2 regions of the Brevibacillus antibioticus genome follow, and region 2 is predicted to be linked to the other one. Evidence: a T-box and tRNA genes for the amino acid it is inferred to sense, from the RefSeq annotation. Region 2 holds a T-box; the other holds one or more tRNA genes.
The links. A T-box is a leader RNA that pairs with one kind of tRNA and senses whether it is charged. The one in region 2 lies ahead of thrS (threonine--tRNA ligase), so its partner is inferred to be a tRNA-Thr.
Positions count from the first base shown of each region.

Region 1: it encodes a tRNA-Thr, which carries the amino acid that the T-box ahead of thrS (threonine--tRNA ligase) is inferred to sense. The anticodon was not compared.

Region 1 covers NZ_SZNK01000001.1:2,208,353-2,223,441, reverse strand. The annotation lists gene E8L90_RS09985 (carbon-nitrogen hydrolase family protein) at 1-80, shown strand, start outside; gene E8L90_RS09980 (GNAT family N-acetyltransferase) at 117-779, shown strand; gene E8L90_RS09975 (GNAT family N-acetyltransferase) at 831-1,502, shown strand; gene E8L90_RS09970 (DUF4406 domain-containing protein) at 1,623-1,958, shown strand; gene E8L90_RS09965 (hypothetical protein) at 1,974-2,225, shown strand; gene E8L90_RS31230 (helix-turn-helix domain-containing protein) at 2,398-2,496, shown strand; gene E8L90_RS09955 (energy-coupling factor transporter ATPase) at 2,659-3,528, shown strand; gene E8L90_RS09950 (energy-coupling factor transporter ATPase) at 3,525-4,385, shown strand; gene E8L90_RS09945 (energy-coupling factor transporter transmembrane component T family protein) at 4,399-5,235, shown strand; gene E8L90_RS09940 (ECF transporter S component) at 5,301-5,858, shown strand; gene E8L90_RS09935 (P1 family peptidase) at 5,858-6,820, shown strand; gene E8L90_RS09930 (M20 family metallopeptidase) at 6,856-8,073, shown strand; gene E8L90_RS09925 (M3 family oligoendopeptidase) at 8,171-9,958, shown strand; gene E8L90_RS09920 (hypothetical protein) at 10,079-10,324, shown strand; gene E8L90_RS09915 (C40 family peptidase) at 10,398-11,306, opposite strand; tRNA gene E8L90_RS09910 (tRNA-Asp) at 11,484-11,560, shown strand; tRNA gene E8L90_RS09905 (tRNA-Thr) at 11,604-11,679, shown strand; tRNA gene E8L90_RS09900 (tRNA-Leu) at 11,688-11,774, shown strand; gene E8L90_RS09895 (NAD(P)/FAD-dependent oxidoreductase) at 11,955-13,001, shown strand; gene E8L90_RS09890 (VanW family protein) at 13,160-13,777, shown strand; gene E8L90_RS09885 (hypothetical protein) at 13,911-14,456, shown strand; gene E8L90_RS09880 (fumarylacetoacetate hydrolase family protein) at 14,515-15,089, shown strand, end outside.
Region 2 covers NZ_SZNK01000001.1:3,190,882-3,205,970, reverse strand. The annotation lists gene E8L90_RS14920 (MerR family transcriptional regulator) at 1-23, shown strand, start outside; gene E8L90_RS14915 (class I adenylate-forming enzyme family protein) at 20-1,591, shown strand; gene E8L90_RS14910 (acyl-CoA dehydrogenase family protein) at 1,588-3,399, shown strand; gene E8L90_RS14905 (YqaA family protein) at 3,451-4,017, opposite strand; gene E8L90_RS14900 (hypothetical protein) at 4,135-4,635, shown strand; gene E8L90_RS14895 (hypothetical protein) at 4,764-4,988, shown strand; gene mqnC (cyclic dehypoxanthinyl futalosine synthase) at 5,135-6,241, shown strand; gene ytxC (putative sporulation protein YtxC) at 6,419-7,339, shown strand; T-box leader at 7,365-7,600, shown strand; gene thrS (threonine--tRNA ligase) at 7,662-9,575, shown strand; gene E8L90_RS14875 (methyl-accepting chemotaxis protein) at 9,712-11,766, shown strand; gene moaA (GTP 3',8-cyclase MoaA) at 11,971-12,990, shown strand; gene infC (translation initiation factor IF-3) at 13,254-13,760, shown strand; gene rpmI (50S ribosomal protein L35) at 13,791-13,988, shown strand; gene rplT (50S ribosomal protein L20) at 14,081-14,440, shown strand; gene E8L90_RS14850 (response regulator transcription factor) at 14,566-15,089, opposite strand, start outside.

The DNA.
Region 1 (15,089 bases), 980 kb from region 2:
TGCTATACGACGTGCGGGAAAAAGGCTCCGTCACAACGTGGCGCGACCGCCGCACCGATTTGTATACAGACTGGAAGTAAGTATTCCATCGTGATCAGGACAGCAGGAGGACGCATATGTACAGAAAAGAGCTGTATGTATTTGAAGGGAACAAGCCACGCAAAGCCATCATACGCAACTACAATCATGCAGACTTTTTCGAATTGATCCAAATACAGGCGGAGAGCTTTCCACCGCCGTTCCCGTCTGAGCTATGGTGGAACCAGGAGCAGCTGACGAACCATATTACGCTGTTCCCGGAAGGTGCCATTTGTGTGGAAGTAGACGGCGTTTTGGCAGGTTCGATGACAGGACTGCTCGTGAAGTTTGATCCGGCCCATCCCGAACATAAGTGGGAGGATGTCACGGATAGCGGTTATATCCGTACGCACGATCCGCAAGGGGATACGCTGTACATCGTAGACATTTGCATTCGTCCGAGCTTCCGCAAGCTAGGACTGGGTCAACAGATGATGCAAGCGATGTATGAGCTGGTGGTACAAAAAGGACTGCGCAGATTGCTCGGCGGAGGTCGCATGCCAGGCTATGGACGTTATGCAGACCAATGGACACCTGAGCAGTATGTGGAGCGTGTTCTGACAGGGGAAGTAAGAGACCCGGTGATTACATTTCTCATGCGCTGCGGTCGCACACCTGTTCAGATCGTGGCGAACTATTTGGAAGATGTGGAATCTCGCAACTACGCGACACTCATGGAATGGAAAAATCCATTTCAGTAGCAACTGTAAGGGCGTTTTTCTGACATAATCGATCGAGAGGGGATTTGACTGATGGAATTTGTACGCATTCAACATATTGATAACCCGCTTTTCGCGAAAATGCACCGTTTGATGCAAGAGGTTTTCCCGCCTGAGGAAGTATTGGAGTACGATCTGTGGAAAGAACCGCTGGAAGATCCGGGCATTCGTGTATTTGTAGCTGTACACGAAGGAGACGTTGTGGGCGCTACCGAATACCGTTATTACACAGACATGAACATAGCCATGACAGACTTCACGATCATTGGTCGAGAAGGTCTCGGAGTGGGACGATTCCTCGCCAGAGAGCGTCAAAAGGACCTGCTCGCTCTGGCTGCTGAAAACGGCAAGGAGCTGTACGGGATGTTTGCAGAAATCTACGACCCGTACCGTGTAGAAGAACACAGCTTTGGCGGCATCAAGCCAATGGACCCATTTGTACGTCGTGAAGTGCTCTCTCATCTGGGATACAAACGTACGAACTTTACTTATGTACATCCGTCCTGGCAAAATGACGGAGAAGCGGTATCCGGACTCGATTTGGGCTTCATGCCGACAAACGAAGAGCAAACAACCCTCGAAGCGGATCTGATCGTCACGTTCTTAAAACGTTATTACGCTGTTCTTCCACAAAAGCCACAAGCATGGCTCGACATGGTGGAAGACCTGGAGAGCAAAGAAACGGTGGAGCTACTTCCTATCTAATCGCAAGACAACAAGAACCAATTCTCCTGTGGAGCTATGTTCTCGGCTCCATGGGAGTTTTTCGTAGTAGTCTAGTCAGATTATTACGAAAAGGACAAGCCATAGGAAGGGGGATTCAAAATGAAAATCATCACCCTATGCGGGTCTACCAAATTCAAAAAGGAATTTGAGCAGGCGAATACGTATTTGACGCTCCAAGGAAACATCGTGATGAGTGTTGCCTTTTTCGAACAGAGTGAGGGCTTAACGATATCACAGGAGCAAGCAGATCTACTCACGGACATTCACTTTCGAAAAATCGATTTGTCCGACGAGATTTTTGTCATCGATGTAGAAGGCTATATCGGAAGCAGTACAAGCAAGGAAATTGCGTATGCAAAAGAACAAGGAAAGTCGGTTCATTATTACTCCAAGAGTGGGATCAACGATAAAGTGATTGCCGCATTTTTTCACTAAGGGGAAAATACAGAGGTGAAACAGGTGAATGCTCAAAATCTAGCATCGATCTTCCTTTACATAGCCGTCATCTTTCACTTGCTGGACATGAGTGGCTGGACTTCTACCAAGCTGGCACAACCAATCCAGCTCGCCATCCTCGCGCTGATGCTCATTTCCATTTTCATTTTACGGAAAAAGAAACGAAAAAAGCGTCGGGCAAGAAGGCCAGCACCAGAAGTAGCAGTCATGCTTGAGCAAGCCGAGGAAGGAGAGCCAGGCAAATGATTCATGACTTCCACATGCAGTCGATTCTGGACGTTTCCCATGACGCCATCATCGCGTTCGAACGAATGGTGCTGCTTGGCAAGGGGGACGCGGCTTTTTTTCCAAGAAGCTGTATCAGTGACAGTCCTACCGAGCTCAAGAAGAGAGAGAAGAAGAAGTCATCCGAAAGGCTTTGGCGGAGACAAAGGGAAAAAAGGGAGCGGCGGCGAAAATTTTGGGAATGGATCGTTCCACCCTATGGAGAAAAATGAAGCGCTACGAAAGGTCGTAAAAATTGATGCAATTGCAACATCAGCGATGCATATTTGCAACAGAGTGATACCGTTATTTGCTTAATTTGCAGAAAATTAAAAACATATTTATTTGGCATAGTAGTTGCTTATATATGGGAGACGCAACACATACGACTTTTACGAAGAGGCGAGGGGAGAGCATGACATTACAACCGATTATACGTGTAGAAAATGTCTCGTTTGCCTATCAGGTTAACCAAGATCAACATATTCCTGTCCTGCAAAATGTCTCTCTAGAAGTGTTTCCAGGAGAGTATGTCGCCATCATCGGTCATAATGGGTCCGGTAAGTCAACGCTGTCTAAGCATCTCAATGGGATTCTGACTCCAAAGGAAGGCGATGTTATCGTTAACGGAATCAACACGCGTGAAAAACAGCGAGTTCATGAAGTGAGGAGCCGTGTCGGGATGGTTTTTCAGCATCCGGACAATCAAATTGTCGCGACGATTGTAGAGGACGATGTGGCTTTCGGATTGGAGAACATCGGGACATCTGCGGAAGAAATGAAAACACGAGTTGATTTTGCCTTAGAGGCAGTAGGGATGACTGCATTTCGCCATCGACCTCCCCATCATTTGTCTGGCGGACAAAAGCAGCGGATCGCCATTGCGGGGATATTGGCGATGAAGCCACAATGCCTCGTCATGGACGAAGCGACGAGTATGTTAGACAGCTATGGTAGACAGGATATTTTGGCAGTCGTTCGCAAGCTGCATCGCGAAGGAATGACGATTGTCACCGTGACCCATCACATGTCAGAAGTAGCAGAAGCGGATCGCGTCATCGTGATGGAGGGAGGCAAGATCGTATTGCAGGGCACTCCGCGAGAAGTATTTTCCCATCAGGAAAGACTTCGCAAGCTGCATCTGGATGTTCCGGACGCGAGCCGGATTGCTCATCTCGTTCACTCCGAATATAGCGAATTTACACCCGATCTCATCCACAATGAGGAAGTTGTTGCGGAGGTTAATCGTCTATACGTCAGACAAGCGGAGGCGAGTGGTTCATGACGCAACCGATCGTAAACGTAGAAAATCTTTCTCATGTCTACATGCAGGGAACGCCTCTCGAACATCGGGCTCTCGACCAAGTAAGCATTCAGGTGGCAGAGGGCGAATGCTTGGCGATTATCGGTCATACCGGGTCGGGAAAATCGACGTTGATCCAGCATTTTAACGGCCTGATTCGCCCGCAATCCGGTACGGTCATCATCAATGGTATGGACGTATCTTCACCGAAGATCGATATTCGTACGTTGCGCAGACAAGTTGGGCTCGTTTTTCAAAATCCGGAGGATCAACTGTTTGAAAAACTGGTCGGTGATGACGTAGCCTTCGGTCCTTTTCGGATGGGGCTGCCTTTAGAGGAAGTGCGGCGACGCGTACAGTGGGCGATGGACTTGGTGGGCCTCTCGTTTCAGGAGATGAAAGACCGGCCGACTTTTGCCTTAAGTGGCGGACAGAAGCGCAAGGTGGCATTGGCTGGCGTCCTTTCCTTGCAACCCAAGGTTCTTGTACTTGACGAGCCAACAGCAGGGTTGGACCCGCGATCTCGTCACGAGCTATTGGATCGCATCCGTCGTCTCAATCGGGAAGAAAAGCTAACGGTTATTTTCGTCTCACACAATATGGAAGAGGTCGCCAGGCTTGCTGATCGAGTCTACGTCATGGCAAACGGCCAATCAGTCTGCGAAGGGACACCACGACAAATTTTTGGCAATCAGGAATTGCTGCGGCAGCATCATATCGGTACACCGGAATCGGTTGATATTTTATACAGACTCCGTGAGCAGGGCTACAGCATCGATCCTAGTGCTTTTTTACCCGAAGAGACAGCGATGGAAATTTTAAAACTAATGAACCGCTGAGGAGGGGGTCTACATGTCAGCAGAATTTGAATTGACGCGCAATATTACCATCGGTCAATATTTACCCACTGCTTCGGTCGTTCATCGTCTCGATCCTCGTTTCAAGCTTGGTGCTTTCGTCATCCTGATCTTAGCGATTGCCATCTGCGATACATATGTGGGTAACCTGTTTGCTTTAGCTATTTGTATCTGGATGTTTCAAATCTCGAAAATCCCCCTGCATTACGGCATATCCGGGATCAAGCCCGCTATTCCCTTTATCATTATTTTGGCGATCATGCAGTTGCTTTTTTACGGGGAGGTTGTCAATGGCGGAACGGTTTATTTGAAATATGGCTTCATCACGATCACGAGTGAGAGTGTACGCCTCGTCATTGTGTCTGCCATACGTTTTGTAGAAGTGATCTTCTTATCGAGTGTTCTCACGCTCAGCACATCTACGACGGAACTCACGCACGGAATGGAGCGACTGCTAGGCCCGTTGGAAAAAGTAAAGTTTCCGGTTCATGCCTTTGCATTGATCATCACGATTGCTGTGCGCTTTGTACCTACCTTCGCGATGGAAATGGAAAAAATGATGAAAGCACAAGCATCCCGAGGTGCAGACTTCGGTACAGGAGAATGGTGGCGCATCATCCAGAGAACAAAAGACATGTTTCCCATCATCATCCCACTGTTTAATGTGGCGCTCTCCAGAGCAGAGGATTTGATTTTGGCAATGGAAGCCAGATGTTACACACCAGGTGCGGCACGGACCAGATACACCCAATACAAGGCAGTAGGCAAAGATTACGTCGCGCTGATCGTGAGCATTGTCATTTCAGCCGTCATGCTCGCCATACCTTGGTAAGGGAGTGAGCGGGAATTCGCCCGAATAGGGCATTCCAGATAAAACTCGTAAAAGGAGGAGTATGCATGGAAAAAGGCTTGACCGTTCGCAAGATTGTCATTGCAGGCGTTTTGGGCGCGATAGCAATTTTGCTCGGGGTGACACGTCTCGGCTACATTCCGGTTCCAACAGCAGCGGGCAATGCCACTATTATGCACATCCCGGCTATTATCGGGGGCATAATGGAGGGCTGGGGCGTTGGTATGATCATTGGCCTTATATTTGGAGTCTCTTCTTTCTTAAATGCCACGGTTCCGCTTTTTAAAGACCCTCTTGTAGCCATCCTTCCACGTTTGTTTCTCGGTGTGACTGCTTACTTGACCTATGTCGGTTTGAAAAACGTCAATCAGTATTTGGCGATTGGTGCCGCTGGCTTTATTGGGGCAATGACAAATACGATCCTAGTACTGGGCATGGCCGTCATTCGAGGATATATGACGCTCGGTGTAGCGACCACAGTCGCCATCACGAACGGTTTGCCAGAAGCAATTGTTTCAGTCATTGTGACATTGGCTGTCGTTGCAGCTTGGAAGAAATTAGGATCATCAGGTAGGCAAAAATCAAAAATTTCAGGTGACTTTTAATGACCGGAACGATTGTTGACGTACCAGGCGTTCTCGTCGGGCATGCACAAAACGAAGAAACCTTAACGGGATGCAGTGTGATTCTGCTGGAAAAGCCGTCTGTTTGCGGCGTGGATGTCCGGGGTTCAGCCCCGGGCACTCGCGAGACGGACCTCTTGGACCCTGTCAATCTAGTTAGTGTCGTCCATGCGATTTGCCTTTCGGGTGGCAGTGCATACGGGTTGGATGCTGCTACAGGTGTCATGCAGTATTTGGAGGAACAAGGCATCGGACTGGATGTTGGCTATGGCGTCGTTCCGATCGTTCCAGCAGCAGTCTTGTTTGACCTGGCAGTAGGCGACTATCGGGTTCGTCCGGATCGTCAAATGGGCTATGAGGCAGTACAGGCAGCAAGCCGTGAGACAGTACCACAAGGAAACGTCGGTGCGGGTACAGGTGCGACAGTAGGCAAGCTGAATGGATTTGGGAATTCGATGAAGAGCGGGTTGGGCACAGCTTCCGTGATTATACCCAATGGACTCGTCATAGGCGCAATCGTCGCTGTAAATGCGGTCGGTCATGTCGTAGATCCGCAGGTAGGGACGATCATAGCCGGACCGAGAGATGAACAGGGAATCATTCGGGATAGCGTGGAGATACTGCGCCAGCAAGCTTTTGCCCCGATCCCTCCAGGTACGAACACGACGATTGCCGTAGTCGCGAGCAATGCCCGCTTGTCCAAAGCAGAAGCAAACAAAGTAGCACAAATGGCTCACGACGGGCTTGCCCGTACGATCCGTCCGATTCACACCATGTACGATGGCGATACGATCTTTGCTGTAGCAACAAGTGAAGTAGAGGCGAGTGTAGACTTGGTGGGCACGTTGTCCGCAGATGTTCTCGCAGAAGCCGTCATCCAAGCAGTTAAGCACGCAGAGGAAGCAGGGGGACTGCCATCTTATCGTAGTTACTTCCAGGAATAGGTGTAACATAATGGGATGCAGAGGAGAGGATTGGGATGAATCAGGTGATATCCTTTGTTGACGAGCAGGAAGTTGTGCGCCTAACGCAGGAGTTGGTTAGAATTCCAAGTGTGTTTCGTCACGATCAAGCAGGAGCGAATGAAGAGCGGGTCGCGCTGTTTGTCGCCGATTATCTTCGCAATATGGGTTTGCAGGTCTTCTATGAAGAGGTTGTCCCAGGCAGACCGAATGTCATCGCTTTTTACGATTCGGGCAGGCCTGGCAAAACGCTTTTGTTCGAAGCCCATACAGATGTCGTAACAGAAGGGGATCGGGATGCTTGGAGCTACGACCCTTTTGGCGGAACAATATCTGGTGGGCGAATCTACGGGCGTGGCTCCTGTGACACAAAAGGAAATCTGGCTGCCGCGATATGTGCCGTCAAAGCTATCCAACGATCCAAACAGTCTTTTACAGGCAAAATCCTCCTGTGCATCCCTTGCGATGAGGAGAGCATGATGATCGGGGTCAAAGATTTCATCCGTCGCGGTTGGGCCAACAACGTTGATGCGGCGATCATCTGCGAACCGGAAGAAAATCAACTATGCATCACGCAAAAAGGAGCCATGAGAGCGATTCTTCGTACGTTTGGCAAGATGGCGCATGGTGCCATGCCATTGACAGGAATCAATCCAAACACAAGGATGGCACGGGCCATCGTAGCATTAGAGGAGCTGGAGCGCAAGGAAATGGCTCGTCTGAAAGAGCATCCGATGTTGGGGTGGCCGAGTATCACGCCGACGATTTTGCAGGCACCAGTCAAAGGAGACCCCCAAATCAACGTCGTTCCTGATCAATGCATGACGACTCTCGATATTCGCACGGTTCCCGGGCAGGACCACCAAGAGCTGTACAAAGAAATCAGTGCCATATTAGAAGCATTAAGCAAAGAAGATGACAAGTTCAAAGCCACTCTGGAAGTAATCGAAGAGCGTCCTTGGACGTTGACTGGCATGAATGAAGCAGTCGTGACAGCTGTAGCGAGCGCCTATCGGGAAATCACCAAAAAAGAACCCGTATATAATGGCGTCCCAGGTGCGACAGATGGAACCTTCCTGCACAAGGCCGGCATTCCGATTTTGACGACAGGCGCAGGCGATCGCCATATTCCTCACCATGCAGACGAGTATGTAGCCATTGACCAATTGGTGGAATCCACCCAGCTTTTTGCCTTGTCCGCATTGACGTTTTTGACGCAGCCAGTGCGAGCTTGATCATTATAAAAGAAGTTTTCTTAGTAAAAACTTGCAGAATCCATCTAATTTTTTTTACAATAGGCTTGTTACATAAGCGAAAAGGAGACGCGTGCCCATGAATATGCGCTGGAATTTGGATGTCTTGTATTCCTCGTTTGATGCACCAGAATGGAAACAAGATTGGGAGAAGTTCGTACGTGAAACAGAAGAGATCAAAAGCTGGGCAGCGCAAAACTTGCAATCTTCAGAAGATGCAGTAGCGAAGATGGAGAATTACATCACGATGATGACCTCCGTCCTGCAAACGCAATTCCGTTTGTACGCCTACGGAGAGCTGACTGCCAGCGTCGATGCCAAGAATGAAACAGCACTGCTCGCGATTGAAAAAGTACAGAATCAGGCTGTTGAATTGGTTGAACCAGGTGTACAATTCCAAAAATGGCTAGGATCATTGAACAACTTGGACGAATTGATTAGCCGATCGGAGCTGTTAGAGATACATCGCTTTATGTTGACAGAAATGTCAGACAATAGCAAATATATGCTGAGCGAAAAAGAAGAAATTGTTCTGGCAAAAATGAAAAATACAGGGTCAAATGCATGGACAAAACTCCATGAAATGCTGACTTCCACTTTACTGGTAGACATTACAGTCAATGGGGAGCACAAACAACTTCCATTGCCAGTGGTGCGGAACATGGCGAACGAAAAAGATCCGCAGCTTCGCAAAACAGCCTACGAGGCGGAACTTGCCGCTTACAAAAAAATCGATGGAGCTGCTGCTGCCAGCTTGAATGGAATTAAAGGCGAGGTTATTACGGTTGCGAAGCTCAGAGGCTATGAATCGCCGCTGGATAAGACGTTGCAAGACTCCCGCATGGATCGCGAGACGCTCGAAGCAATGCTTCAGGCGATGCGTGAGAGCCTGCCATCCTTCCATCAATATTTCCGTACAAAGGCGAAGCTGCTCGGTCATGAGAGCGCTCAGTTGCCGTTTTATGATTTGTTTGCGCCAGTGGGCGAGGCAGACATGCGGTTCTCTTATGAGGAATCCCGCGATTTCATCGTGAAGCATTTTGGTAGCTTTAGCGAAAAGCTCGCCAACTATGCAGCAAGAGCTTATGACAATCAGTGGATAGATGCAGAGATTCGCGAAGGCAAGCGTGGAGGGGCATTCTGCTATAACCTGCACATCGTAGGGGAGAGCAGAATTATGTCCAACTACACAGGCAGCTACAACGATGTGAGCACAATGGCACATGAATTAGGACATGGCTATCACGGAGAATGTCTCGTAGACGAAGCATTCTTGAATAGCGAATACCCGATGCCAATCGCCGAAACGGCTTCCATTTTGTGCGAAACCATTATTGCCAATGCAGCGCTTGAACAAGCGACCTCCGAGGAAGCATTTGCGATTTTGGAAAATGATATCAGCGGAGCTAGTCAGGTGATCGTCGATATTTATAGCCGTTACTTATTCGAGACTGCTCTATTTGAGCGCAGAACAGAAGGTGCCTTGTCTGTTTCCACTTTGAACGAGCTGATGCTGCAAGCCCAAAAGGACGCGTACGGAGATGGTTTGGATCCGGCAGCTCTACACCCGTACATGTGGGTATGCAAACCGCACTATTATAGCGCGGATTACAATTTCTACAACTTCCCGTATGCTTTTGGGCTTCTGTTCGCGAAAGGCTTGTACGCAGAGTATCTCAAGCGTGGGGAAGCTTTTGTTGAGCAGTACGACAAGCTCTTGTCTGTAACGGGCAAAATGAGCGTTGCGGATGTAGCAGCCATCATGGATGTTGATGTGCGCTCCGTCGATTTCTGGCGGAATTCACTCTCTTTGGTTGCAAAAGATATCGACAAATTCGTTGAGCTCGCGTCTGCTCGTCTGAACTAAATAGGAAGAACGTCCGCTGTGCCACTAGCGGGCGTTTTTTATTTATGCTGCTAAGCGTTTTTGTGCGCATAGGGAACAGAGGGGAAGGAGAAAGTAAGAAAAAACAGATGAGGTGATTACGTGGTAAATGGATTGCAGTTACTCGACCTATTACGGGAAACGGAGAACAAGATGCTGCATTTACATAGAGCCATCGACAGGGTAAGCAGCGAGCCGGATTTCAAGGAGTCTGTCAGTGTTCTTACTGTAGTCGTTCGTGATTATCAACTTCAGCTCGACAAAATGAAGCAAGCGTTGGGCAAAATCGAAATCGGAGGGCAACAACAACAACAACAGCAGCAGGGACATAATAACGAAATACATTAAGCACAAAAAAACAAACAGCCCTCGAACTTCTGCAAAGGCAGATAGGGCTGTTTGCTTTTACGTGCAGGTATGCTTACTGGAAATTAGCGTAACGCTTCACTCCGTAAAACGGGTAGAGCTTGTGCATGTATTCGACTTTGCCATAGCGAACATCTTCGCCATTCGCATGCACGATTGCTCCATTGCCCAAATAAATCGCTACGTGAGACACGCGTCCTTTTCCAAGCGAATCGTAAAACAAGAGGTCACCAGGCTGTGCTTGATCCAGTGATACTTCTTGACCGCCACGGAATTGATCTTCAGAAGTGCGCGGAAGTGTAACCCCAAGCTGTTCAAAAACGTAGGAAGTAAAGCCACTACAATCAAAGCCATTCGGTGTAGTTCCGCCTAGGACGTATGGTGTATTGAGCAATGGCTCGAAAATCTCCTTCAATCGGCCTAGATCTTCTGCATTTACCTCGGTAGGAAGCGGAACGGTAGAAGTGAGGTTTGGACTTAGGAACTCTGTAGCAACGTATGCTTCACGATCTTCGAATTCGATTTTTGTCCATTCACTGCCTGTTTCTACGACTTCTACAATGGAACCAGATCTCAGCTTGCCTAACACTTTTGCGTCAGTCGATGGCTTTTTACGCACATTCAGCACGTCGCCAGTGACGCGGGCTTTTTCACCAGCGGTTAGTTCTTTAGACTCGGTGGTAGCGTTATCATTCTGTTTGATAGCTACATCGGAAGGCACGTCATTTGCAATGGAGCCAGAAAAGTTTGCACCATGAATGGACAAAGTTTGTCCAATGGACAATCTATCATCATTCAGTTGGTTCCATTGAATGAGTTGATCCACTGTTACTTGATGCTCACGAGCGATTTTGCTCAGCGTATCACCTGCTGATACCACATATGCCGATGAGGAAGCATGGGCAGCAGTAGGCAGCAGAGTGAAGAGGGCGAGGAGGGTGAGTAGCCTCGAAGTCTTTTTCATGTCATCGTCTCCACCAATCTACTAAAATCTACGTATCTAGCTAAAATTTTATCGGATTTTGCTTGGTAAATCTATGAAAAAATGAATCTCTCAATATTTTTTTAAAAACTATTGCATTTGGAGATAGAATCGTGCTATATTACAGAAGTCGCTGCAAGACAGAGACAAAAATCACATGGAGCTGTGGTGAAGTTGGAGTTCACGCCGGTCTGTCACACCGGAGGTCGCGGGTTCGAGTCCCGTCAGCTCCGCCATTCTTTTACTAGAATGTGCGAATTTCATAGTTTCTCGTAATGTGCCGGTATAGCTCAATTGGTAGAGCACCTGACTTGTAATCAGGGGGTTGTGGGTTCAAGTCCTATTGCCGGCACCATTTTTTATGCGGTCGTGGCGGAATTGGCAGACGCGCTAGATTCAGGTTTTAGTGGTGGCAACACCGTGGAGGTTCAAGTCCTCTCGACCGCACCATATGGCAAACAACAGGTTCGTAAATTAGCTGATGAAGCTAATTACGAGCCTTTTTATTTTTTCTGGAATGTTGAATCCTCCTCCATTTTCCATTACAATCACATTATGATAATGAATCTCATTTTCAGTATGGCTCTTGATGATTCATAGACAAACAAGAAAGACAGTGGAGGGGTAGTTGTGGGAGAACAGTTGGAGCTGTTTGATGTAACCATTATCGGCGGAGGCCCTGCGGGGATGTACGCTGCCTTTTATAGTGGAATGCGCGATATGAAGACGAAACTCATTGAAGCGAAAGAAGAGCTCGGTGGACGAATGTTGATCTATCCAGAAAAAATGATCTGGGATGTAGGGGGTGTACCACCACAACTATGCGAAAAGCTGGTTGCCAATCTGGTGGAGCAAGCCAAGACATTTGATCCCACCATCGTCCTAGGTGAGGCGATCATTGGCCTGGAGCCACAAGAAGATGGCACGTACATACTCGTTGCAAAATCAGGGAGACGGCATTGGACCCGCACGATCATATTGGCTTTAGGCCGAGGTATTTTGAAAATGGCAAAGCTGGAGATCGAAGGCGCAGAGCGCTACGAGGTGACAAATCTTCATTATACCGTGCAGGAACTGGAGCCATTCCGTGGCAAGCATGTCCTTATCTCAGGTGGTGGGGACTCCGCGGTCGATTGGGCAAACGAACTGGTGCAGATTGCTGCGTCCGTAACGGTCGTGCATCGCCGTGATGTATTTGGTGGACATGAACGGAATGTAAAGCGCATGAAAGAGTCAACTGTGGTCGTTCGCACGCCATATGCGGTCACGCAATTGCAAAGCTCGGACAAAGAAACGATTGATAAAGTGACGATACGTCATCTGGACACAGAAGAGACAGAGCAAATGGATGTCGATGCCATCATCGTCAATCACGGATTGAAGGCCGATTTCACCGGGATTAAAGAGTGGGGCTTGGACATGGATGAATGGAACGTATTTGTCAGCCCTCGTCTGGCAACGAATCTACCAGGGATTTTTGCGGCGGGCGATTTTGCGAGCTTTGACAGCAAGATTACGCTGATCGCGGGAGCATTCACCGATGCGGCTGTAGCCGTAAACAGTGCCAAATTGCACATTGACCCGGTAGCAGATCGGATGGCATACGTTTCTTCTCATAACCAGCGCTTTAAAGAAAAGAACAAAGCCCTTGGGGTTATCGATGAGGACGACGAGTAGAGCTGATGTAGGACAATAAGCCCAACATTTGCAGGTTGATTGTCGCTTTTCCCATACGTTACATTGTAAGAGGCAAGGTATAAAAACAAGGTCAGACGATATAAATCGGGAACTTCGCGTCAGTAAATCGATCAACAAATGTGGGAGAGGAAGTAGAAATGAAGAAAGTTCGGCATTGGCTGATCACCATGGCGACAATGGCCCTTGTGTTCTCGCTTGGTATGAACTACGCGCCTGAGCATGCAATGGCGTTACAAGTAGACCCATTATCTCCTGTGATCGAGTTGCAGGAAAAGTATATGAAGAAGATGGATCTCAAGGAAGAGGAGGTCCTCGGCTTTTATTACTCATCAATGAAAAACAGCACAGATGCACGTAAACATAACATCAAGCAAGCATTGAGCAAGCTTCATAATGAAAAAATCAAGCCGCAACAGGTGTTTTCTTTCAACGAAATAGTGGGAAATTCGAATTTGCCAGAGGATGGTTGGCAAAAGGCTGGGGTTATTCAGAATGGCCAGCTCGCTGATGATTATGGAGGCGGGATTTGTCAGGTTTCTAGCACGCTTTACAATGCAGCTGCTGAAGCGGGGATGATCATAGTGGAACGGCATAACCACAGCAAATCAGTGAGATACGTGCCACAGGGTCAAGATGCCACAGTCGCGTATGGCCATATGGATTTTAAATTTACCAACTTGTACGATTTCCCTGTGAAAATCAAAGCAAAATCATACGATGACGAACATGTTGTGATTGCGATTATACGTGCGTAGCTTAGAAGGAATAAAGGGGGCATCCTATGGATGAACCCTGTTTTTTTCGGTATTTTATAAGGAAAAAAATGGATAGTGATTTGGTTTTGAGCATGCGTTCCTGACCATACTGTTTTTAGAGGGAGGTGCCGTGATGTTCGTTCAGGTGACAGGTGATTCAGACAATCAAGAGGTTCTCGTCATGGGGGAACGGTTAGATCGCCAGCAGGAAGGTTGTTATCTTTTACCTGGGAGACTTGTCCACGCATTGAAGCCACATGATTTGCCGGTAGGAATCCCATTCAAGCTCTCAGGTGCGCTGCCCTCTGGCTACGGGTTTTATCGGGAAGATTCTGTTATTTTTCGGCGGACGAGTGATACTCCCTCCCTGTGGATTGATGTTACTTCTACATATAGGGTTGCTGAATGGGACGGTTTGTTCTCGGTAGAAGCGACGGTTGAAGCCAGAAAGCAGGTCGTGGAACAACAGCAGCAGTTTGCCTTTGTCCTCTCCGAAGCGACAGAGCAGCAGGTGATTTTCCATTACGAATTTTCTTGGAGCTCTGAGCAAGAGCTGGATCTAGAGAGTGCGTTGGAATCTATTTGTGATACAGTGATTGAAGTTGAAGCACGAGGAAATGCTCGTCTTTGGCCTGGCTATGGAAACTGCATGGAAGAGGACGAACAAGACAAACTGTAATACGCCATACAGCCATGATATAGTGAAAATAGAGACAGCCACCAAAGGAGAGGACAAAATGGAGTCAGTCAAAAATATTTACTGTATCGGTCGCAACTATCGTTTGCATGCTGCGGAGTTGGGCAACGATGTGCCAACCAAGCCGATGATCTTTGATAAGCCAACACATGCGCTTGCAATGGCAAATGGCGATGCCATTGAGCTTCCGGCATCTCGTGGAGAGCTTCATTATGAGGCGGAGCTTGTGATTCACATCGCGAGACCGTATGAAGCTGGCATTACACTTGACGAAATGATTGACAAAATAGCACTCGGTATTGACTTTACTTTGCGGGATGTCCAGAGCGAGCTAAAGAAAGCAGGGCATCCATGGTTGTTGGCAAAAGGGTTTAAAAATTCAGCTATTTTGACGTCGTTTCATCCTTTCCCTGGTATCCATGAGCTGCACCAAACCGATTTCGCCTTGTTGAAAAATGGAGAGGAAGTGCAACGCGGCAATCTCCGTGATGTGATTTTTGATTTGGAAACCATTATTGCCTATATTTCCGAACATCTAGGTCTGGATCAAGGGGATATCATTTACACAGGTACGCCAGCGGGGGTAGGACCTGTTACGGATGGAGACGTCCTCAC
Region 2 (15,089 bases):
AAAATGAGGAGGAGAAACGATGAACGTATCAGCTCTGCTCGCAGCAAACGGAAGGAAATACCCTGACAAGCCCGCGCTGGTTGCAGGAGATGTAGAGGTCAGTTTTTCCCAGTGGGATACACGCTCTACCCAGTGGGCTTGCTATTTGCGAGAGCTTGGCATCGAGCAAGGGGATCGGGTTGTCATGCTAATGCCCAATTGTCCGGAGTTTGCCATTTTTTACGTCGCCGTCATTCGCAGTGGTGCCCTTGTCGTGCCGATCAATGCACGCTCAACCCAAGAAGAAGTACGACATATATGCGAACATGCCGGAGCAAAGGCACTTCTTGTTCATGATGCCCTCGTGCCTATCGTGAATGAGTGGGTCCTCCAAACGCCGCAGCTTGTAGCAATCAAAACAGGTGTGAGCCAAGAGAATTGGCATGGTATTGCTAACTGGGATGCCAATGATGTGTCTTTTGATAAAATGAATGCGCTTTCTTCACAACCTTATTTGGCGGACATGAATGAAGAGAGTGAGGTCAGCATCCTCTATACATCTGGCACGACTGGACGCCCTAAAGGGGTGCTGTATACACATAGAAGCTTATTAACTGTCGCGAAAATGATGTCGATTGAACTGTCAATGACACATCGTTCGCGAATTTTGCATTTGATGCCGCTGAGTCATTCGGCTCCCCTCCATCTCTTTTTCATTGCAGGGCTCATGCTTGGCGCCACTCAGGTAATGGCCCTGACCTTCTCGCCGCAGCTTCTTTTGGATTTGGTGCAGCAGCATCGGATTACGCATTTCTTCGGAGCGCCAGTGGCGTATTTGTTGACGATGAAGCATCCCGAGTTTGTGGCGTACGATTTGTCTTCCATCGAATATTGGATGTATGGCGGGGCTCCGCTGTCCAAAGAGATGGCGTCGCTCATGGAAGACGCTTATGGACGCGATAAACTGGCGTGCGTCTACGGCTTGACGGAGGCAGGGCCGAACGGAATGTGTCTCTTGCACAAAGAGCATCCAGACAAAATCGGAAGTATAGGCAATCGTGGTGTATTGTTCGCCGAAATGGAGGTTGTAGACGAGCGAGGAGGGCGATGCGCCAGTGGCGAAGTGGGCGAAATTCGCTTGCGCGGAGAAGGGACAATGAAAGGATACTACAACAACCCAGAGGCTACAGCAGAGACCATCCGCGATGGTTGGTTGTACACAGGCGATATTGCACGCGTGGATGAGGATGGATTTCTGTGGATGATTGACCGGAAAAAAGACGTGATGATTACGGGCGGGGTAAACGTCTACCCTAAAGAAATCGAGCAGTTGTTAGAACGTCATCCGGCGATTGGCGAGGTAGCTGTTGTAGGTTTGCCACATTCGGAGTGGGGCGAGACGGTTACGGCCTATGTGGTGCTGAAATCAGGGGTCGATACCAATCGAGAGTGGCTAGAGGAAATCCAGGGCTTTTTGCGCGGTCATCTCGCCGATTACAAGCTCCCGCGACAGGTGAATATCGTTCCTGCACTACCGCGGAACACGAGCGGAAAAGTCCTGAAGCATGTATTGCGTGATGTCAGTTCCCAAAAGGAAGTGGAACTGCGATGAGTGATTTGCAAACAAGCATCGATCAGCGAACTTACAGCGACAACATCCCGCACCCTCGTACGCCACAGGAACAAAACTTTTTCAAAAGAGATCCCAACCTCAATTACTTGCTGGAACGTTATCTCCCTGCTTCTATGCATGAATGGGCCAAACAGCAGTTGAGCTGGCTAGGAGCGCAAGTGGCAGGACCCATCGATGAGCGTGCCGCCTATACAGACAGAGAAGGAAGGCCGAGATTGCGCAAGTACAATCGGTTGGGTGAGGATATTTCCGAGATTATTACCAACGAAGGCTACAAGGAAACCGTAGCAGAGGTTTACGGAGCAGGCATCGTCAGCTATTTGTATCAAGACATCCCTGAGTTGGGGAGAAAAGCGCCGTACAGCTATTCCTTTTTCATGGGCTATCTCGTGAGCCAGTCTGAGCCGGGCTTCTATTGCCCTGTCACCTTGTCGATGTCAGCCGCTTATTTAATTGATCGGTATGGCAGCGAAGAACAAAAGGAGCAGTACCTGACAGGACTGACCTCTCGTGATCGCACTTCCTTGTATGAAGGAGCTACTTGGCTGACGGAGAGACAGGGCGGTTCGGATGTCGGTGCGAATTTGACTGTAGCAGAGCCAGTAGCAGGTCGACCGGGTGTATACCGATTGACGGGAGAAAAGTTTTTTGCGAGCAATGCTGGAGCATTTGTTGCGACTGTTTTGGCGAGAATCGATGAGGACAAACCGGGGACAAAAGGGCTCGGACTGTTTTTGGTGCCTTGGATAAAGCCTGATAACGAACGCAATCATATCCAGGTCCGCCGCCTGAAAGATAAGCTGGGCGTCAACGCCGTACCATCTGCGGAGATACTGTTGAACGGGGCAGAGGGCTATTTGATTGGGGAGCCTCAGAATGGATTCAAGTACATGGCAGAAGCCCTGAACCTCTCTCGCATTTGCAACGCGATTGCTTCGATTGGGATCATGCGTCGAGCTTTTTACGAAGCGAGGTATTATGCCGAGCAACGTCGTGCATTTGGGAAGCCGATCGATCAGTACCCGATGGTAAAAGAAATGCTGGTGAGCCTCTTATTGGATACAGAGGTAAGCACAGGTGCGGTGTTTGATATGATTGCTGTTTATGATCGCTTGCAGTCTCATTCCGCTAGCAAAGAGGATAACGCGCTTGCTCGCCTATTGATTCCTTTGCTGAAATTCCGTACAGGGGAAGAGGCGGTCGAATCGACCCATACCGCGATTGAAATTCATGGCGGTAACGGCTATATCGAGGAATACGTGACGCCGCGTCTGTTGCGTGATGCGCAAGTTTTGACCGTATGGGAAGGCACCTCGAATATACTGGCACTCGATATTTTGCGTGTGATGCAAAAAGAAAATAGCCACGAAGTGTTTTGCAGATTGCTTCGGGAGCGCATAGCTGGTTGGAAGCATGCCTTTTCACAGCCGTACGCCGAACTGATTCGGACAGAACTGGCTATCCTGGAGGAAAATATCGCCTATCTCATGAAACAGACCCACGATTATGTAATGTACAAATTAAAAACGCTCGCGGAACATATGGTAGATTTGTACACTTTGTCATGCATCGTCAGTGAAGCAGAGGATCAGGTGACACGTGAGGGAAATGCACGCAAATACATTTTGGCAAGGCTGTATGCGGAAAAACATTTTCATTCGCCAGAAAAGCGGGGGATTCAAGCCGATTCTTTGCTGGATGTAAAGTTCTTCACTCAACTGGTGGAGTACCAGTCAATCAGCGTAGAAGAGTGGGCCCGACAGTCCGCAATTGTTCCGACCCGATAATCAAAAAGCGCCTTTGTCCACTTGTTGAGGTGGCTCGGGCGCTTTTGATTTTTACGCATACCGCTTGCGGCGAATGCTCCAAATAAACCAGATCGCGGCAACCACTGTTGCTACCGCCAACAGCGTGATCTCAAAGTATTCATCGATTAGAACCTTTGCGTGTTTTCCGTATAAATAAAACAAGGTGCCAATCAAGAAAAACTTCAATCCCCGCCCGATGATCGCATAAAACATGAGCTTGGTCAGTGAGTAATTAAATACACCAGAGAGCACAGTGAAAACCTTGAAAGGAATGGGGGTAAAGGCTCCGATTAGTACCGCAGCATCCCCGTTTTTTTCGAATTTTTCCGTCGCTACGATCACCCATTTTTCAGGGAGAATCTTGTGCAAAAGTGGTTTTCCCAGCCATCTCCCCAATAAAAATCCGATGGGAGCGCCGAGGACGGAAGCAGTAAAGGCTACTGTCGCAAACTGAATCGCTGAGCCTGGATCGAGCAGACTCATCGCAATTTGCATAAAAAACGGAGGAATTGGACTAATAAATGAGTCCAAAAATGCCATGGCCGCGAGTCCCCACATCCCATATTGCATGAATAGCTGTGTGATATGTTCGAGCATGAGCATCTCCTTACTGGGTTTTTTCTATTGTAGCCATCTTATGTCAGTTTGTCCAAAGAAAGACCACAACTGAAGTTAGATGCTGGGGGGAAAATCAGGGAATAGGATGATTGGCCTATGAACCAGTTTCCAAAATACCCCGATTACAAGTGTGTGGAATGTCATGAAGAAAGGAATATTTATGAAATGAAAATGCCATTATCGATCAAAGTCATTCAAGGGTTTATGCTGTTGCAAGTCATCGTATTGGGAGGCCTCTATTTTGTGGTTTCACAGGCAGATCCGATGAATTTGAGCCATTGGGCCAGTAAAATGGTTTTCAACGTGGTGACGATGCCAGAAGATATGTTAGATCAAAGCTACGTGTTAGGAAGATGGCAAGGAAGGTTAATGTTTCCACTAATCATCACCACTTTGTTGTTCATCTTCATACAGATGAGGTTACTAAAATCGTCGATTGTCTGCATAAGTTTGGCGATTTTACTGGATATAAGCAATGGAGCTTTCTTGATCGCCATCTTGTATATAACCCTTCTTTTGGTCGTGACCCACAACAAACAATCGAAAATATATTTTAATCGGAATCATCATCAAGTTACGCAGTCGGTTTCAAAATAAAAAATGAGTGGTCCAATGAGCTAATCTTAGGTCGAATATTGGTAATGAAGTCCTTGTTTTTCATTGACGCTAGGAAAGATTATCCACTAAAATGTAGGGAAACAGGACAAACATCATGGGAGGAACCAATGAAAACATTGGGTTCGGGAAAAGTCGTTTTCTATGCACCAAACGGGACGAACTTGCAATTATCAGGGGAAATTGACGTACGTGGTGATCGGGTATCCATAACAGAAATCATCTATTTTAATGGCAAACCAAACGGAGCCCGCGAAACAAATTTGCCACTCGCGCAAAGCGTGATTTACTGGGAGCCAGAAGTGTACGAACAGATCGGATATGAAGAAGAATAAGAATCATTGCGATTCCAAGCCCTGTCTCTTGCAGGGTTTTTTCGCGTATGGTAGTGTATCTGCCAGCACCTCGGGCTATAGCCGATGTCCCAGTATTGTGTTATGATGTGGGATGGAATTTACGTATGGTACAAGGAGTGATCCTTATGATCGATTCTATATTGGAACGTGCTCTCGCAGGTGAACGACTGGGTCTAGAAGACGGTCTGGCTTTGTTTGCGAGCAATGAAATCGAAAAGATCGGACATTACGCCAATCTGGTTATGCAAAAGCATCATCCAGAACCGATTACGACCTTTGTCATCAGTCGCAACGTCAATTACACGAACGTATGTGACACGTACTGCCGTTTTTGCGCCTTTTACCGTCGCCCAGGCTCTTCTGAAGGATATGTTCTCCCAAAAGAAACGATTTTCCAAAAAATTCAGGAGACCGTGGACGTTGGCGGTACGGAAATTTTGATGCAAGGCGGCACGAATCCGGATCTGAAACTGGATTATTACACCGACCTCTTGCGCGAGATCAAGGAGCGCTTCCCGCAGATTACGATGCACTCTCTATCTGTAGCCGAAGTGATGAAAATCGCGGAAGTTTCCAACATGTCTGTTGAGGAAGTGCTGAAAGAGCTAAAGGCAGCGGGTCTCGATTCCTTGCCGGGAGCGGGTGGCGAAATCCTCGATGATCGTACACGTCAGAAGATTTCCCGATTGAAGGGCTCTTGGACTCATTGGATCGATACCCAAAAAGCAGCACACCGTGCAGGCTTGCCTGGTACTGCTACCATGGTTATTGGTTTTGGGGAAGAGATGGAGGAGCGCGTGCTTTCTCTGTTGCGTATCCGCGATGCACAGGATGAAACAGGGGGCTTCAAAGCGTTTATCGTTTGGACCTTCCAGCCGGACAACACGAATATGAAGGCTGTCAACAACACGCCAGAGGAATACTTGAAAACACTGGCAATCAGTCGCCTGATGCTGGATAATATCAAAAACTTCCAATCTTCCTGGGTGACGATGGGCCCGCATTACGGTCAGCTTTCTCTATCGTACGGAGCGAATGATTTCGGCCAAACGATGATGGAAGAAAACGTTGTTTCCGCAGCGGCATGTACGTACAAGGTCAACACGAACCAAATTTTGGAGCTCATTCGCGGCGCAGGCAAAATCCCTGCACAGCGCAACACACAGTATGACATTCTGCGCGTTTTCAAAGACGGCGAGATGGCAGAACGTGATTTTGTCATGCAGAACTAAAAAAACAAAAAACGCTTCTCTGCCCTTCCTATCAAAAGGAAACCGGCAGGGAAGCGTTTTGGTTTTTAATTAGGAACTTTTTACCTGCAACCTTCCCTGAGTTTCCAACCGTTTAAAAGTATATCGCTCCTGACGGGACATATACTGTAACTACAATGGCGGGTTGGGGGGATGGTTATGCAGACGTTTCGCGTATTGCTGGAGAATGTCCCTGAGCATTGTGACACGTATCGGGCTATCGTAAATGAGATGACGGAGCGGGTCAACACTGCACCGGTGCGCATTACATACAGGGAGCAAGAAGAGAATGGATACCTCTTGTTCTACTTTCAAAGCTGGTGTGAGACCGAGTATGACGCGCAGACCATCGATTGGGCAAGAGCCTTCGTTGCTCTTACATTAGCCGAATGGGTCATTCAGGTGAAGGAACCGAACATCATGGAAGAAATGGCCGCAGACTTACTCGCTGCCGAACAGATGGAAACCGAGTGGGTAGAGATTTTTCCTTATATTCAACGCATGTGCCAAGAAGTCGAGCCAGATGGCGGGGAACTGTTAACGGCTACGACACGCAAGGCAAACGTATATCGCAAAGTTTTCACCTATCTGGAATGGGAGAGAACGATCAACGTCTTAGGCTTCGTCCGGTTTCGATTGCAGGAGCATTGGAACGAGCTGTTCGAACTCGTGGAAACGGGTATTGATGAATATCTGGAAGACAAGCAATATGAAGAGTTTGTCGAGCTGTTGCGCTATTTTATTGCTGTACAGGAAACCAAGCAGGAGGTCGTTCATGTCGTTCCTAGTGTGGACAAACCTTTCCATCTTTATGATAAAAAAGGGGATCGTCTTTGGCTTGAACAGTTAGATACTGTTCTGAACATGGACGAACAAAAATGCAGGGACGAGGATTATTTGGTCAGTGCTTTGGTTACACTGGCACCTGAGAGTATCGTGCTCCATATGGCTTCGGAAAAGCCTGGCCTTGTACAGACGATCCGCAGTATTTTTGACGGTCGGCTCATTACTTGCCACTCTTGTTCGCTTTGCCTATCCGAGCGACGTGTACTTGACGGGAATAATCCCTCTAAACTATAATAGCAACAACAACTTTACATCGCTTATAAATACGATGAGAAGGACACGGACAATAGTAAGGACGCTCTAGAGAGGCGGGCCACAGGCTGGAAGCTCGCTGCGAACTGTTATTGATCTACCACCTTCGAGTAGCTACCGGGAACGAAGCGTAGGCTTTTACTATCGGTATGCCGGTTAAATACCGTTACATGGAATGAGGAGTCTGTTTTTATGAACAGACTTGAAGTAGGGTGGTACCGCGAGAACACACTCGTCCCTTTTTGGGGATGAGTGTTTTTTTATTTTCTCTAAACAATCCAGATACAGGAAGGAAGAATCCTCAGTGGCACAAATTCAAGTTACTTTCCCAGATGGAGCCGTTCGTCAATACGACGCTGGGATTACCATCGAAGACATCGCAGGCTCCATTAGTTCTAGCCTGAAGAAAAAGGCAGTAGCTGGTAAAAAAGACGGCAAAGTTGTCGATCTGTACACCGCTCTGGAAGAAGACGCAGCGATTGAAATCGTGACCCTCGATTCTGCCGACGGGTTGGAAGTATACCGCCACAGTACCGCTCACTTGCTCGCTCAAGCGGTAAAGCGTATTTACGGCACAGAAGTGAAATTCGGTATCGGTCCTGTCATTGAAGATGGCTTCTACTACGACATGGACATTCCGGTTTCCCTTTCTCCAGAGGATCTGGGCAAAATTGAAGCAGAAATGGAAAAAATCGTGAAGGAAGACCTGCCGATCCGCCGCAAAGTCGTAAGCCGCGAAGAAGCAACTGCGATTTTTCAAGAACTGAACGATCACCTGAAGCTGGAGCTGATTCGCGACCTGCCAGAGGATGCGACTATCACGCTGTATGAGCAAGGCGAATTTTTCGATCTCTGTCGTGGTCCGCACTTGCCGTCTACTGGTTACATCAAAGCATTCAAGCTGATGAGCGTGGCAGGTGCATACTGGCGCGGAAAAGCAGAAAACCAAGTTCTGCAACGCGTGTACGGTACAGCTTGGCCGAAAAAAGCAGACATGGATGAATATCTGCACTTCATCGAAGAAGCGAAAAAGCGCGATCACCGCAAATTGGGTAAAGAACTGGGCCTGTTCATGTTCTCCGAGGAAGCACCAGGTATGCCGTTCTACCTGCCAAAAGGCTTCACTGTTCGTAACGAGCTGGAGCAATTCTCCCGCCGTCTGCAACAATTGGCACAATACACAGAAGTGCGCTCTCCGTTCCTCATGAACGAGCGTCTCTGGAAAGAATCCGGTCACTGGGATCACTACAAAGAGAACATGTACTTCTCTGAAGTAGACAACGCGACTTACGCCTTGAAGCCAATGAACTGCCCAGGTCACATGTTGATCTATAAAAACGAGATGCATTCTTACCGCGACCTGCCGATCCGTTACTCTGAGTTTGGGCAAGTTCACCGCCATGAGTACTCCGGGGCATTGAATGGAATGCTGCGGGTGCGTACTTTCTGCCAGGATGACGCGCACGTATTTGTCCGCCCTGATCAGATCGCCGGCGAAATCAAAGGCATGATCACTTTGATTGACAGCATCTACAAGGTATTTGGCTTCGAATACAGTGTGGCTCTGTCCACTCGTCCGGAAGATTCCATGGGCTCTGATGAGCTGTGGGAAGCAGCAGAAACCTCTCTGAAAACAGTGTTGGATGAGCTGGGTATGGCCTATGAAATCAAAGATGGAGACGGTGCGTTCTACGGACCGAAGATCGACTTCCAAATTACCGACGCGCTGAAACGCCGTCACCAATGTGGAACGATCCAACTGGACTTCCAAATGCCTGAGAAATTTGACCTGACGTATGTGGGTCAAGACAACGAGAAGCATCGTCCAGTTGTTTTGCACCGTGCGATGTACGGCTCCATGGAGCGCTTCATCGGTATCTTGATCGAGCACTACGCAGGTGCATTCCCGATTTGGCTGACTCCTATCCAAGCACGCATCATGAACATCAGCGAAGTGCACATGCCATATGCAGAACAAGTAAGAGAAAAGCTTCAACAAGCTGGCATTCGTGTTGAACTGGATGGCCGCAATGAGAAAATCGGCTACAAAATCCGTGAAGCACAAGTTGAAAAAATCCCGTACATGCTGGTCATCGGCGAAAAAGAGGTGGCTGACGGTACACTGTCCGTCCGCAAACGCGGAGTGGGCGATGAAGGCGCGATGATTGTGGATGCGTTTGTAGAGAAAATCCGCGCTGAAATTAATGAAATGAAGTAAAAAAACGTATAGAAGTAGAGCCGTCCTGAAATTTCGGGCGGCTTTTTCCTTTATACGTTTATTCGGAAAAAAGAACGGGAAAAGGATGTAGAGTAATTATTCTGATGGACATCAAGGAGAACTGCGGGGGATAGGTATGCGGGTAAGCATTAAGCAAAGACTGATAGCAGCATTTCTTGCCATTATTTTAATCCCGATTGGAGTGATTAGCTCATTTGTATATGTCAGTATGAAGGAGCGAATCCAGACGTATTTTATTGAATCCTCGACAAAAGAAGTGGCTCAGGTAGACAACGCGATTAACCTGTATTTCGACTCGATTCGTGAAAATGTAAACCTGATAGCAGGTAGTCCCTTACTAAAGAGTGCAGATAACACCATCACGACGTATATGGATAAACCAACCAAAACCAAGCATACGCCACTGCAAAATGGCGGGGTAGAGGCCACTATTTTTCAAGATTTCCTGCGATTTGTCGATTCTCATCCGAATACTGCCTTCATTTATTTAGCGACCAAATACGGAGGATACATACAGTGGCCGACAGATGATGTCATAGCGAATTACGATCCACGTACAAGGGATTGGTACAAAAAACCGATGGAGAATCCCGGAAAAGTGATCACGACAGATCCTTATCTCTATTTAGGTGACAACAGTATCGTAATCAGTAACGTAACGATGCTAAAGGATAGCAAGGGTGAACCACTGGGCGTTGTTGGACTAGATGTGAATTTAAAAGGGCTAACCGACATTTTGAAACAAATTAAGATTGGGAAAACGGGTTACCTCATGCTGGTTGGCAAAGACGGAACGATTTTGGCTAATCCCAAGAACCCCGAACTCAATTCGAAAAACCTCAAAGATACGCAAATTCCTGAATTGGCCGCTATCGGTGAGAATACCTCTAGCAGCTTTGCGGTCACGATGAACGATACTGAGTATTTGGCGAACGTCTTTACTTCAGAAAAAACTGGCTGGAAATATATTTCGTTTATTGAAAAAGCTGAGCTCTCGGCTGAAGCCAATCAAATCGGTTTCATCATCGGCGCATTGAGCATTTTGTTTGCCGTACTAGCGGTTGTTGCTTCCGTTCTTTTCTCGCACAAATTCACCAAGCCGTTGCTTGCCATCGTTGACCAGATTTCACAGATCGGTCGTGGTGACTTTACCGCGGAATTGCCCAAAAACCTTTTGGATCGAAAAGACGAAATCGGCATGCTTGGTCAGAGCATTCAGGTGATGCAAGTATCCATCCAAGGACTCATTCGAGAAGTCCAAAAAGCGGTGAACACCCTCTCTACTTCGTCAGACAATATATCGGTTCGCATGGCGGACAATGTAGATACTGCGAACAAAATATCTACCACGATACAGGAAGTAGCGAGCGGGGCGCAGAATCAGCTTAGAGGTACGGAAGAATCCGCAAGAGCGATGGAAGAAATGTCGATCGGTATCCAACGCGTGGCGGAGACAACCTCCATTATCTCAGAATCATCTACAAGTACGGCGGACGAAGCGCAGCTAGGAAACCAGTCCATCCAAAAGGCTATTCAGCAAATGGACTCCATCCGTGGCTCTGTGGAACATTCTGTATCCGTCGTCAAGCAATTGGGTGAGCGTTCCAAAGAAATTGTGCAAATCATTGACGTGATTACGGGAATTGCCTCTCAAACGAATCTGCTTGCTCTCAACGCTGCCATTGAAGCCGCTCGTGCGGGAGAGCATGGACGAGGTTTTGCTGTCGTAGCAGATGAAGTGAGAAAGCTCGCAGAACAATCTGATGAGTCTGCTCGGCAAATCGCCAACCTCATTCAGGAAATCCAAACAGATACGAACATGGCGGTCAACTCGATGGATTCAGTCAATCAAGATGTTCAGGTTGGATTGTCTACTGTACTGGAGTCAGGAGAAGCTTTCCAACGCATCTTGCAAGAAATTCGACAGATAACCGATCAAATTCAGGAGGTATCTGCTGTCTCTGAACAGATGTCCGCCGGATCGGAACAAGTAGCAGCATCTGTAGACGAGACTGCCCAAATTGCAAGGATTTCAGCCCACAATGCTGAAAATCTGGCGACTTCCGCCAAAGGTCAATTGGCCACCATGGAAGAGTTTGCCCTTTCATTTGAATCCTTGAATCAGATGGCTCGTGAACTGGAAAGAATGATTAGCAAATTTAAGATATAGAATGCATAACGGGAAGAGTACGAATGTCAGGAGGAATTCGTACTCTTTTTTTGCAAAGTGATCCCAATTATGACACCATGTGCGATTTGCGTTTGAAAATTTGGCTATTTCGATTTAAGATAATAGACTGAAACGAAGTTGAAATGCGCTATGATGAAGATGAAGGGAAAAGCCGTCCTATAGATAAAAGGAGAGTGAACATCTATGCCAGATAAACTGCTTGATTTACGGAATCGTCCTCTCCGAGATTTACGAATATCTGTCACCGATAAATGTAATTTTCGTTGCCGTTATTGCATGCCTGCCGAAATTTTTGGACAGGATTTTGAGTTTTTGCCGCAAAGCAAGTTGCTGACCTTTGAGGAGATTACCCGTTTGACCCAGATCTTTACTTCGCTTGGGGTCGGGAAAATCCGCATTACCGGTGGAGAGCCATTAATGCGCAGAAATTTGCCTGAATTGATTCGAATGATACGTGAAGTAGAAGGCGTTCAAGATATTGCGATGACGACCAACGGTTCTCTCTTGTCCCGCCATGCGCAAGCACTAAAAGAAGCAGGTCTGGATCGGGTCACGGTCAGTCTGGACAGCTTGGATAATGAGCGCTTTGGGATGTTGAACGGAAGAGGCTATCAGGTCGATGCCGTGCTGGATGGGATTCGTGTTGCAGCAGATGCCGGGCTTTCGATCAAGATCAACATGGTGGTACAGCGCGGAGTCAATGATCAAGATATTTTGCCGATGGCACGGTACTTCCGTGAGCAAGGGCATACCCTTCGATTTATTGAATTCATGGATGTGGGAAACAGTAACGGCTGGCGGCTGGATCAAGTCGTACCTTCCCGTGAAATTGTGCGTATGATCCATGAAGTGATGCCGTTGGTAGCAACCGAAGCGAACTACTATGGAGAGGTGGCTTCTCGCTATCGCTATGAGGGATCGAACCAGGAAATCGGGTTGATCTCATCGGTGACCCAAGCCTTTTGCTCCACTTGTACGCGGGCGCGCCTGTCGGCAGAAGGAAAATTGTACAATTGTCTCTTCGCTTCATCCGGAGATGATTTGCGCGAACCAGTCCGCGATGGACGCACGGATGAAGAGATTCGCGAGCTGATACGTGCGATCTGGGAGCGGCGTGACGTGCGCTACTCGGAGGAACGACTAAGTGAAACGCCTGGTCTCGCGCAGCGTGAAAAGGTCGAAATGTCCCATATCGGGGGATAATTAGGTATGAGCCTTGACAAAACCCAAGCTACCTTGTAATATAAGTTGCGTGTATAAACACTTCATACTTCGAGAACAAGCAGAGGCGCACAGCTTCTCACCTGGGTCGACGTCGTACACGACTGTTGACAGGTAACTCTTACGCAAAGATCTTCGGATCTGATGAAATTGCTTAGGTGAGATATGTGCGGGCGCAGATTGCGTTCGCACATTTTTGTTCCTTCTCGAAATTGACGGGGGTGGCAAGTATTAGCAAGGATCAAATGTTAATTAACGAAGCGATCCGTGCCCGTGAAGTCCGTTTAATCGGTGCTGACGGGAGCCAATTGGGAGTCGTACCTTTTAAGGAAGCATTGCGCATTGCCCAGGAAGCTGAATTGGATCTGGTAAACGTTGCTCCTACAGCCAAGCCGCCTGTATGCCGTATTATGGACTATGGAAAGTTCAAGTACGAGCAGGCGAAAAAGGAAAAAGAAGCACGTAAAAACCAGAAGATCATCGAGCTGAAAGAAGTGCGTTTTTCTTCTAACATCGAGGAACACGATTTTCAAACAAAGCTTCGCAACGTCCGCAAGTTCTTGGAGGATCAGCACAAGGTGAAGTGTACGATCCGTTTCCGTGGACGTGAAATCACCCACTCCGAAATTGGACTAGGCGTTATGGAACGTGTAGCTGCCCAGTGTGAAGATCTCGCTGCGCCTGAGCGTAGACCGAAGATCGAGGGCCGCAGCATGATCATGATTCTGGCTCCGAAAGCGGAAAAGCAGTAAGATAGTAGTTTAGACAGGAGGATTTTTCAGATGCCTAAAATGAAAACCAACAAGGCTGCTGCGAAACGTTTCAAAAAGACTGGAAGCGGCCAATTGAAGCGCGACCGCGCATTTGGTAGCCACTTGTTCGCTAACAAATCGACGAAAGCTAAGCGCCACCTGCGCAAAGCTGCACTCGTTTCCAAAGGCGATCAAAAACGTATAGAGCAAATGCTCACTTACCTGTAAGTTTTTCTTTTATTACACAACATTACGCAGCATGAGCTCCCTAAGCGCCTAGCAGTAGGCCGCCATGCTGGAAAGACCAGGAGGAGTTTAGTATGCCAAGAGTAAAAGGTGGCATTGTTACACGCCGTCGTCATAAGAAAATCCTGAAGCTGGCGAAAGGATACTTCGGTTCCAAACATCGCCTGTTTAAATCCGCTAACGCGCAGGTAATGAAATCCCTGCTGTATGCATACCGTGACCGTCGTCAAAAGAAACGTGATTTCCGCAAACTGTGGATCACTCGTATCAACGCACAAGCTCGCATGAACGGTCTGTCCTACAGCCGTTTGATGCACGGCCTGAAAGTTGCTGGCATCGAAGTTAACCGCAAAATGCTGGCTGACTTGGCTGTTAACGACAAAGCTGCGTTCAACGAACTGGCAACAGTTGCAAAAAGCAAACTGAACGCTTAATTTTTGAATAGAAGAGCCGATCTTCCCCATTGAGGGCAAGGTCGGCTTTTTTGTTTTGGTCTGGACAGTGGTAGTCAAAAGAAAAAACAACCGAGCTCACATTCGGTTGTTTTTTCTATTTCTATTCAACAAATGATTCGCAGGCGAATAGCGTCTGCCACACCTTGTGCGCGATTTTGTACACCGAGCTTTTTTAAGGCGGACTTGATGTAATCCTGCACGGTAAACTGACTAATACCCATCCAGTTTGCCATCTCCTTAACGCTTTCGCCCCATGACATCCGCTGCATGACTTCGACTTCTCGGCGTGAGAGCTTGACGGCTTTTGGGCGAGGGGAGTCTGTTGCCAATACTTTACCCAGCATCGAACAGTATGTGCTCAGAGATTGTACCAATTGATGGTTGATGCCAGAACAGCCATCCTGATGCCAGGAAATGCCGGCGTAGCCGAGTACGTTAGGCCCGTAGCTGATAGGGAGAATGAGCGCATAAGGGGCGCCGTACACTAAATTGGGAGGGAACTGACGAATCGCCTCAGAATCTAGTAGTACGGCTCGCTGTTCACGGATCGCCTGCTGGATAAGGGGCATATTGCGCATGTCCACCCGTATATCGCGGATAGAGAATAACTCTTGGTCAAGGATCGACC